Prochlorococcus marinus str. NATL2A: one gene and its partners. The protein of the gene in region 2 binds, or shares a complex with, the protein of the main gene of each other region. Links are inferred from orthologs where the notes say so. Each region holds a gene or a part of one and is shown on either strand. Other genes may lie near its edges.

Evidence for each region. The genes of interacting proteins can lie anywhere in the genome.
Region 1: the proteins of accD (region 2) and accB are in contact, whole or in part, in a solved structure (PDB 8UXZ), measured with the Escherichia coli proteins. The link is inferred for Prochlorococcus marinus str. NATL2A from one-to-one orthologs.
Region 3: the proteins of accD (region 2) and accC are in contact, whole or in part, in a solved structure (PDB 8UXZ), measured with the Escherichia coli proteins. The link is inferred for Prochlorococcus marinus str. NATL2A from one-to-one orthologs.

What each region holds. Positions count from the first base shown.
Region 1 is NC_007335.2:27,286-30,211, reverse strand. What follows is about bases 2-2,917. They hold accB (acetyl-CoA carboxylase biotin carboxyl carrier protein), read right to left. Parts: upstream 1,751-2,917; coding sequence 1,253-1,750; downstream 2-1,252. Other genes in these bases: PMN2A_RS00135 (peptidylprolyl isomerase), read left to right, coding at 2,374-2,917; efp (elongation factor P), read right to left, coding at 1,747-2,310; pdxA (4-hydroxythreonine-4-phosphate dehydrogenase PdxA), read left to right, coding at 217-1,242; PMN2A_RS00155 (SDR family oxidoreductase), read left to right, coding at 2-31. Also shown: more of PMN2A_RS00155, read left to right, coding at 1-1; more of PMN2A_RS00135, read left to right, coding at 2,918-2,926. UniProt on the Escherichia coli protein: This protein is a component of the acetyl coenzyme A carboxylase complex; first, biotin carboxylase catalyzes the carboxylation of the carrier protein and then the transcarboxylase transfers the carboxyl group to form malonyl-CoA.
Region 2 is NC_007335.2:743,371-746,258, forward strand. The notes cover bases 9-2,886. They hold accD (acetyl-CoA carboxylase, carboxyltransferase subunit beta), read right to left. Parts: upstream 1,951-2,886; coding sequence 1,066-1,950; downstream 9-1,065. Other genes in these bases: PMN2A_RS03890 (Gfo/Idh/MocA family protein), read right to left, coding at 9-647; PMN2A_RS03895 (hypothetical protein), read right to left, coding at 669-1,073; PMN2A_RS03905 (prepilin peptidase), read right to left, coding at 2,002-2,487; PMN2A_RS03910 (phosphoribulokinase), read right to left, coding at 2,549-2,886. Also shown: more of PMN2A_RS03890, read right to left, coding at 1-8; more of PMN2A_RS03910, read right to left, coding at 2,887-2,888.
Region 3 is NC_007335.2:103,469-106,298, reverse strand. What follows is about bases 2-2,821. They hold accC (acetyl-CoA carboxylase biotin carboxylase subunit), read right to left. Parts: upstream 2,174-2,821; coding sequence 830-2,173; downstream 2-829. Other genes in these bases: PMN2A_RS00495 (hypothetical protein), read left to right, coding at 2,409-2,821; PMN2A_RS00510 (YggT family protein), read left to right, coding at 517-816; psbX (photosystem II reaction center protein PsbX), read right to left, coding at 259-429; PMN2A_RS00520 (Ycf66 family protein), read right to left, coding at 2-175. In the rest of the region: more of PMN2A_RS00520, read right to left, coding at 1-1; more of PMN2A_RS00495, read left to right, coding at 2,822-2,830. UniProt on the Escherichia coli protein: This protein is a component of the acetyl coenzyme A carboxylase complex; first, biotin carboxylase catalyzes the carboxylation of the carrier protein and then the transcarboxylase transfers the carboxyl group to form malonyl-CoA.

The sequences.
Region 1 (2,926 bases), 720 kb from region 2 along the record:
AAATTGTTTCTTACAACTAAAAATAAATTAATAGTCTCTATTTTTCAACTTATCATTAGCCCATGTATTTTAAATAGTCACTTTAATTTAGTTTAATAGATAATGAAATTCTAATGAAGTAAATCCAAGATTATAAAAACTTATTCCAATCTATTCCAAGCCAACTATTACAAATAACTTGGCTAAAAAATCAAAACCCCAAGAAAACATCAAAACATGCAAAAATCTCAACTTACAAAAGAAAATAGAACTACACTTATTATTTCATTAGGAGATCCGGCAGGAATAGGGACTGAAATAACATTAAAAGCTCTTGGATCTAAAAGCCTAAATAAAAATATAAAGCCTTTACTTGTAGGATGCAAAAATAATATTCATGAAACCTATTCAAAATTAATTAAATATGGAATAGATAATATTCCCGATCCAAACAAACTTCATATTATTGATATCCCTTTAGAAAATAAAGTTATTCCAGGAATAGTTGACGAATATACTGGGTCTGCAAGCTTTAAATGGCTTGTGAATGCAACTAATATACTTTTAAAAGGAAAAGCTAATGCTCTAGTAACAGCACCTATTTCTAAAATTGCTTGGCATAAAGCTGGGCATAAATTTGCAGGTCAAACTGAGTTATTGGGTAAATTAACTAACAAAAAAACATCTATGCTTTTTACAGCAATTTCACCAAATAATGGATGGAGATTTAATACTTTATTAGCTACAACACATATACCACTTAATAAAATAAATGATACTTTAACCAAAGAATTGATTAGACATAAATTAGATACCTTGTTGAATTTCTGTCGTAAGTTCAAAGAGAAGCCATCAATACAAATAGCCGGCTTAAATCCACATGCTGGGGAAGAAGGAAAAATTGGTATGGAAGAACAAAACTTAATTATTCCTATTTTAGATGAATGGAAATTAGATAATCCAGACATAAAAATTATTGGGCCCATCCCTCCAGATACCTGTTGGATTTCATCAGTAAATGCATGGAATGGGGCCTCAATTAAAAACAATGCACCTGATGGAATACTCGCTTTGTATCACGATCAAGGTCTGATCCCTGTCAAGCTAATTGCTTTTGATGAAGCCGTTAACACAACTCTTGGGTTGCCTTTTGCAAGAACATCACCTGATCATGGGACAGCTCTTGATATTGCAGGAATGTTCAAGGCAAGAGAAAAAAGTATGGTTGCAGCATTGAATAACGCTTGGCTTCTGTCTCAATAAGTAAAAACTTTTACACAGGTTTTAATCTCATTAAAACTTGACCAAACTCGACTGGTGTTCCGTTCTCTACAAGAATTTCAATTACTTCACCACTTACCTCTGATTCTAATTCGTTCATTAATTTCATTGCTTCAAGAATACATACAGCCTGCCCCACATTGATTCTCGATCCAATCTCCACGAAAGGAGGCTCTTCTGGGCCTGGTGCACGATAAAAGGTCCCAACCATAGGAGCAGTTACTTCAACCAAGTCAGAGCGTGAACCTGGCACTGAAGGAGGCGGAGTGCTAGGTACTGGAAGAGTGTCAATTTTAGATTGAGGTGGTGGTGATTCAATATCGTCTGAAGTGATTTTCTTATTAGAAGCTATTGAATCTGATGAAGTCTCAAGATTACGTTTAACTTCCAGGCAAAAGTCTTCTCCCTCAAGTCGAAACTCTTGAATGTCACTCTCAGCTAAAGTGGCCAACAAGCGATGAAGCTCTTCGTGATCAAGATTCATAGTCATTGTGTCTCTCGGCCTAGATAACTGTCATTTCGAGTATCTACTCGAATTTTCTCACCAATTGAAATAAATAATGGGACCATAACTTGGGCTCCTGTTTCCAAGATTGCAGGCTTTGTTCCTCCAGAAGCAGTGTCACCTTTGACGCCAGGATCAGTTTCTTTTATTTCTAAAACAACTGAGTTGGGCAATTCAACTTCAAGAGGTTTTTCATTCCAAGACACTACATTAACCTCCATCCCTTCCTTTAGATATTTCCTGCTTTCACCAATTTGTTTAGCTGTTAGACGCGTTTCTTCATAAGAAGTCATATCCATAAATACAAAATCATCTCCGTCCATATATGTGTGTTGCAACTTTGATTTCTCCAAAAGAGCTTGTGGAACCATTTCTCCAGCTCTAAAAGTTTTTTCGACAACATTACCGCTCACAACAGCCTTTAATTTGGTCCTAACAAACGCAGAACCCTTTCCAGGCTTGACATGTAGAAATTCTATAACACGCCAAACTGCACCGTCTAACTCGATCGTAGTGCCAGTGCGAAAGTCGTTACTTGAAATCATTCACACAAAAGATACCAATCGATCATAAGTCTGTGCCAAAGTCATGCAAAACATAGAATTAACATGGCGAAAAAGATTTGCATTCTTGCCCTGATAACAATCCTATTTTCTTTAGGCTCTCCATGGGTTAACCCTGCTTTTGCAAGTCTTCCTAATGGTAATCGATTGAAAGATCCATACGCAATATTAAGAAATTCTTTACCGATTGAGCAAAAAGAATTACGTGAATTACAAAACAAACTAGAAGACACCAGTCAGGATCTTCGAGGAAGTCGATGGTCGGCTATCAGCAAAGCCACTTCAAGAAGTCAATTTTTAGTAAGTAACAAAAAAAATCAAATTCTTGACTCAATGCCGGCGGAAAACAAAGAAAATGCATCTAAACTAATTTCTAATTTAAAAGAAGAGCTTGATGAGTTAGGGCAAATAGCGAACGAAAAAAATAAAGTCTCATTTCTTGACGTAAGGCGTCAAAGCTTAAAAACAATTGATGAAATTGAATCTCTTCTTATTACAAAAGATTTCCCATATCAAATACCCAGTGAATATAATAATTTACCAAGACTTTTAGGTAGAGCAAATGTAGAAATTAAAACATCAAAAGGAAGTATGAATG
Region 2 (2,888 bases):
GGACACTCTCTTTCTTCAATTGAAGTTGAATTTATTGCGCTCAAAGAATGAGTAGGACCAATTAGCCAATGAATCATGTCAAAAGCATGGGTTCCCAAGGCTCCCAGTACCCCTCCACCAGAATTTTCATCTGAATACCAATTCCATGGCCTATCTGGATTAGCCCTGCTACTCATTAGCCAATCAAGCTTTACAAAATATGGTTCATCTAGTTTCTTCTCGGTAATTATTCGCTTTGCTTGCATGAATAGCGGAACGGCACGATATTCGTAATCAACAGCTATTTTTAAATTTCTTTTGAGAGCGTTTCTTTGAAGCTCCATCACCTCATAAGCATTTAAACAAGTTGGCTTTTCAAGTAAAAGATGTTTTCCTCCTTTAATTGCCTCTAGTGCAAGCTCGTATCTGGGTGCTGGCGGAGTAGCTATGATTATTCCATCTACTTTGGAATCATTTACTAAATCCTCCCAGGTCTCGTAGGCACGAAGATTGTGCTTATTGCAGGCTTCTTTAAGCCTTTCTGGCCGAGGATGCCACAATCCCACAAGCTCAATATTCTTATTAGATAATGATGCAGGAATATGAACACTTTCACCGAAACCTAGCCCTGCAATTGCTATGCGAATCGGATGATCTGTATTGATCATTCTTTTAAATAATTTATGAGTTTAAACATTTTCGCAGCTATCTGAAATCACATCATCTAATAGTTTATCCCCATTAGGGTCTTCCCATTTTGGGTATAAATTTTTTTTACCATTAACTGAAATATCTTTGAATTTATTAGTCATACAATTGATTTTCATTATATAAATATTCTCCTCTATTTCCTTTGAAGTACTAGGGGCGATTTTTATGTATTTTGTAGTTAGTTCTATTATTCCATTTTCTTCAATATTAATACTATCTCTATCTAAATATTGAACTCCCGTAGGCATTCGACTAACTTCAACCCAATTAGTATTGGCTCCATATACTATATTTGTACTATTGAAAAAAATTAATAATATTAACACTAATATATTCAAGAGTAGATCAAATTTATTTTTTATTTTTTGATTTATTTTAAGCATTAGTTTGTAATTTTACTACTTGTGTCTTATGTAATCGAAGTATCTTTGCCAAAGTTTCTTTAAGTTCTGTTCTTGGTACAATGGTATCTACGAAACCATGATCTTGAAGATATTCTGCTGTTTGAAAATTATCAGGAAGTTTTTCTCTAAGTGTTTGTTCAATTACTCTTCTCCCTGCAAATCCAATAAGTGCTTTGGGTTCTGCAAGTATTAAATCTCCAAGCATTGCAAAACTAGCAGTAACTCCTCCAGTGGTGGGATGTGTAAGTAAAGGCATATAGAGCAACTGTGCATCTCTATGTCGTTCAAGCGCCCCTGAAATTTTTGCCATTTGCATCAGACTTAACATCCCTTCTTGCATTCGCGCACCACCCGAAGCGCAAACAATTAGCAATGGCAGCTTTTCTTTGGTTGAATGTTCGATAAGCCTTGTGATCTTCTCTCCTACAACAGATCCCATTGAGCCACCCATGAATCTGAAGTCCATTACGGCTAGTGCCATAGGAATAGAATTAACTTCGCATGTCCCTGTTAAAACACCATCTTTAAGACCAGTGCCAGCTTGACTTTCTCTTAGCCTGTCTGCGTAAGCTCGTCGATCTTTAAAACCAAGAGGGTCAACTGGAGTTAAATGATTATTGATTGATTTGAATGTATTTGGATCAGAAATTAGTCTTATTCTCTCTTTACTATCTATTCGATTGTGATGCCCACAGTTACTACAAACACTGCAATTATCTATTAAATCTTTTCTATAAACTACTTGTCCGCATTCTGGACATTTTTCCCATAGTCCATCACTTTCTTCAGATTCCTGAGTGACTTTGCCAACAAATTGGCCTTTCCTTCTATCAGCAAACCAGTCGAATAATGACACTGCTATTTTGTGATTGAAATTAATTTAATACCTTGAGTCCCCTTAAAGGGATTACAAAGTTTGAATCTTATCTATAATCCATGAAGAAAATATCCCAATTGATAGAAAAGGCGCAAATGGATACTGTTCAAATGGTATAAATCTTTTAGTAATTTTTCCATGTAAACTATATATAGCTGAAAGTAAAAATGAAATACACAATGACAAAAAGCTGAATTCAATACCAAGCCATATTGTACTAATTGAAGAGAGTTTTATATCACCCAGGCCTAATGAATTTATTCCAAAGATTTTATAGCTTATATAACTTATTGAATACATTATTATGAAGATAATAATCATTGATAAAGAATTATTTGTTATTAAGTCTGTAATATCTATTTTGTCGTTTGACAAGCCTAGACATGCCAAGTAAATAATACCTGATAGGGCAAAGATTATTAATTTACTTTCACTTATTAGCATTGTGTTTATATCTTCTATCGATATAGAAAACAAAATATATAAAAGTATAAAAGTAAACGATATGATAATCACTATTAATTATTTACTTTATCTATCAATAATAGATATTATTAGCTTTGATTGATTGAATTTGTTATCCTGCCGCCTTTTTCTCTTCTATCATTTTATGAATAATAGGTGTAAGAATAAGCTCCATAGCAAATCCCATTTTCCCTCCGTTAACAACAATACTTGTAGGACTTGACATGAAGGAATCGTGAATCATTCCTAATAAGTACTGGAAGTCAATTCCCCATTTTTCTCTTGAACCTTTTCTGAAATGAATAATTACGAAGCTTTCGTCAGGTGTTGGAATGTTTCTGCAGATAAATGGGTTGGACGTATCAATGGTCGGTACTCTCTGGAAGTTAATATCTGTAAGGCTAAATTGCGGACATATGTGATTAATGTAATCAGGCATTCTTCTCAGAATC
Region 3 (2,830 bases), 640 kb from region 2 along the record:
AACGCCACCCTTGAAAAAACAAAATTCCGCCGCACAGTAAACCTATAGCGGCAAAAAATACGTCATAATCCCTTGCCAATGCTGGCTTAAAAGATCTAAGGAAATATAAGCCAGCTCCGCATACAGCAAGAACTATGCCAACAATGCTGGCCCAATTTAGACTGGCATTGACCAAGTTTGCCCTCTTAAATAAACATTTTCAGGCTGAAACCAACCCTATTGTGATTAGTCTATGGCATAAATAGGTGTTTGCTAGGGCTATCTACTCAATGCATCTTTTTGGCTAACCCAGATCAACGCAGCAGCAGCAGGTGCAACTATCAAAGCTCCAGCCGCAAGAAAACTCCCAATCATTCCAACAGCAGAACTTGTAGCAGCTTCACTAGAAGTTCCAGCACTTAGGAACAAATTTAATAAATGAAAAGCCATTTCAGCTAATTCTTATGCAAGACCGAGTAATCTTACGCAATAAAAGATGATTTAGACCATCTATTCAATAATGCTTTGAGCTTTGTGATGCCTCTGTTAGTTAAAAGTCTTCCAACCCTACATTTTTTTATGAGTTTTTCAATAGGTGCGCTTACCTTGGCATTCCTTCTACGAATTATTTTGACATGGTATCCAAAAATAGATTTAAGAACTGGTTTTTGGCCAATTATCTTCTTGCCAACTGAGCCCATATTGGTGCTTACTCGAAAAATTGTTGCTCCGATAGGTGGAGTAGATGTTACTCCAATTATTTGGGTAGGTCTCTTAAGTCTCTTTCGCGAATTATTTCTTGGACAACAAGGATTATTAACTCAAATTATATTCTGATCTTCATAGCTATTTACAACATTTCTTGTTCAACAAATTTTGTGTGAACATCGCCTTCTATAAATTCTTTTCTTTTAAGTAATTTCAAATGAAAATCAATAGTAGTAGTAATTCCTGTGACTGCACATTCACTTAAAGCTCTTTCCATCCTTTTTAGTGCAGCTTCTCGATCTTTCCCCCAAACAATTAATTTACCTATTAAGGAATCATAAAAAGGAGGAATATCGTATCCAGTGTAAACATGGCTATCTACCCTTACGCCCGGTCCACCAGGAGGCAACCAACCTGTGATTTTTCCTGGGGAAGGTCGAAAGTTGTGACTTGGATCTTCTGCGTTAATTCTACATTCAATTGCATGTCCCTCAAGCTTGATCTCTGCTTGTGTATATTGTAATTTTTCTCCTCCCGCAATACGTAATTGTTCTGAAATTAAATCCATACCGGTAACTAACTCAGTAACAGGATGTTCAACCTGTATTCGAGTATTCATTTCCATAAAATAAAAACTTCCGTTCCTATCAAGAAGAAATTCCACCGTTCCAGCGCCTTCATAGTTGATGCTTTTTGCTGCTGCAACTGCCGCTTCTCCCATTCTTATTCTTAGGTGATCATCTAAAGCTGGACTTGGCGATTCCTCTAACAATTTCTGATGCCGTCTTTGAATCGAGCAATCTCGTTCTCCGAGGTGAACAACGTTACCAAATCGATCCGCAAGAATCTGAACCTCTACATGCCTTGGGCGATCAATAAATTTCTCCATATATAGGCCAGGGTTGCCAAATGCAGCCTCTGCTTCCCCCTGCGCAGCTTTAAAAAGATTCTCCAATTCATCAGAATGATTAACTAAACGCATGCCTCTTCCACCGCCTCCTGCAGTTGCTTTAATCATTACTGGATAACCCATTTCAGAGGCAAGCTTGGATGCATCTGAAACACTATCTAGCAAACCTTCACTTCCTGGGACAGTAGGCACTCCAACCTTTTGCATAGTCGATTTAGCTGTCGACTTATCACCCATGGAACGAATTGCATGAGGAGATGGGCCTACAAAAATAAGACCGTGGTCACCGCAAATCTCTGCAAATCGATCATTCTCAGCTAAAAATCCATAACCAGGATGAATAGCATCTACTCCTCTTGATGTTGCTGCAGCAAGTATATTTGGGACATTTAGATAACTTTTACTGCTAGGTGAATCTCCAACGCATACAGCTTCATCAGCTAATTGAACATGTAATGCATTTTTATCAATAGTACTGTAAACAGCAACCGTAGCTATCCCCATCTCACGACAGCTTCGGAGAATTCTTAAAGCTATTTCGCCACGATTAGCTATGAGCAGTTTGCCTATGGGCATTCAAAATTATTAAGTCCTCAGCGGGATCGTATCAGGATTGGTGCCCAAGATTGAAACCCATTAAGTAGAAGCTTAATAGGTTAAGCATTATGATCAGGGTTACTTGGTGCTTAACTGAGTTAACTTGCGGATGTGGCGGAATTGGTATACGCGCATGTCTAAGGAACATGTGGCTTCGGCCTTGCGAGTTCAAGTCTCGCCATCCGCATTATTCAATACTGATGCTCATCAATAAATGAGTCATAATCATTTAGCAATTATTTTTGTCTCAAATGGACCGGGTGAACTAGCCACTTGGGTGAATCCACTTGCTAAAGAGCTTCATAAGCAAATAAAGCTAAAACCAAGAGTACATAATTCTTCAAAATCTTTAAATTTGGTACTTGTTCCATGCCCTAATGCAACTGGTAATGAAATTATTGCTGCAAAAAAATGGTTCCAATTTGAAAAAATAATAAAAGCAAAAAATTTCTGGAAACTTCTTTTAAACCCTAAAAAATTTGGTTCATGGCCATCCAACGGGTTAGTAATTTTTTTAGGTGGAGATCAATTTTGGAGCGTTCTACTTTCAGCAAGATTGGGATATTTACATATGACATATGCCGAGTGGATCGCTAGATGGCCTTTTTGGAATAATAGAATTGTTGCAATGTCCGA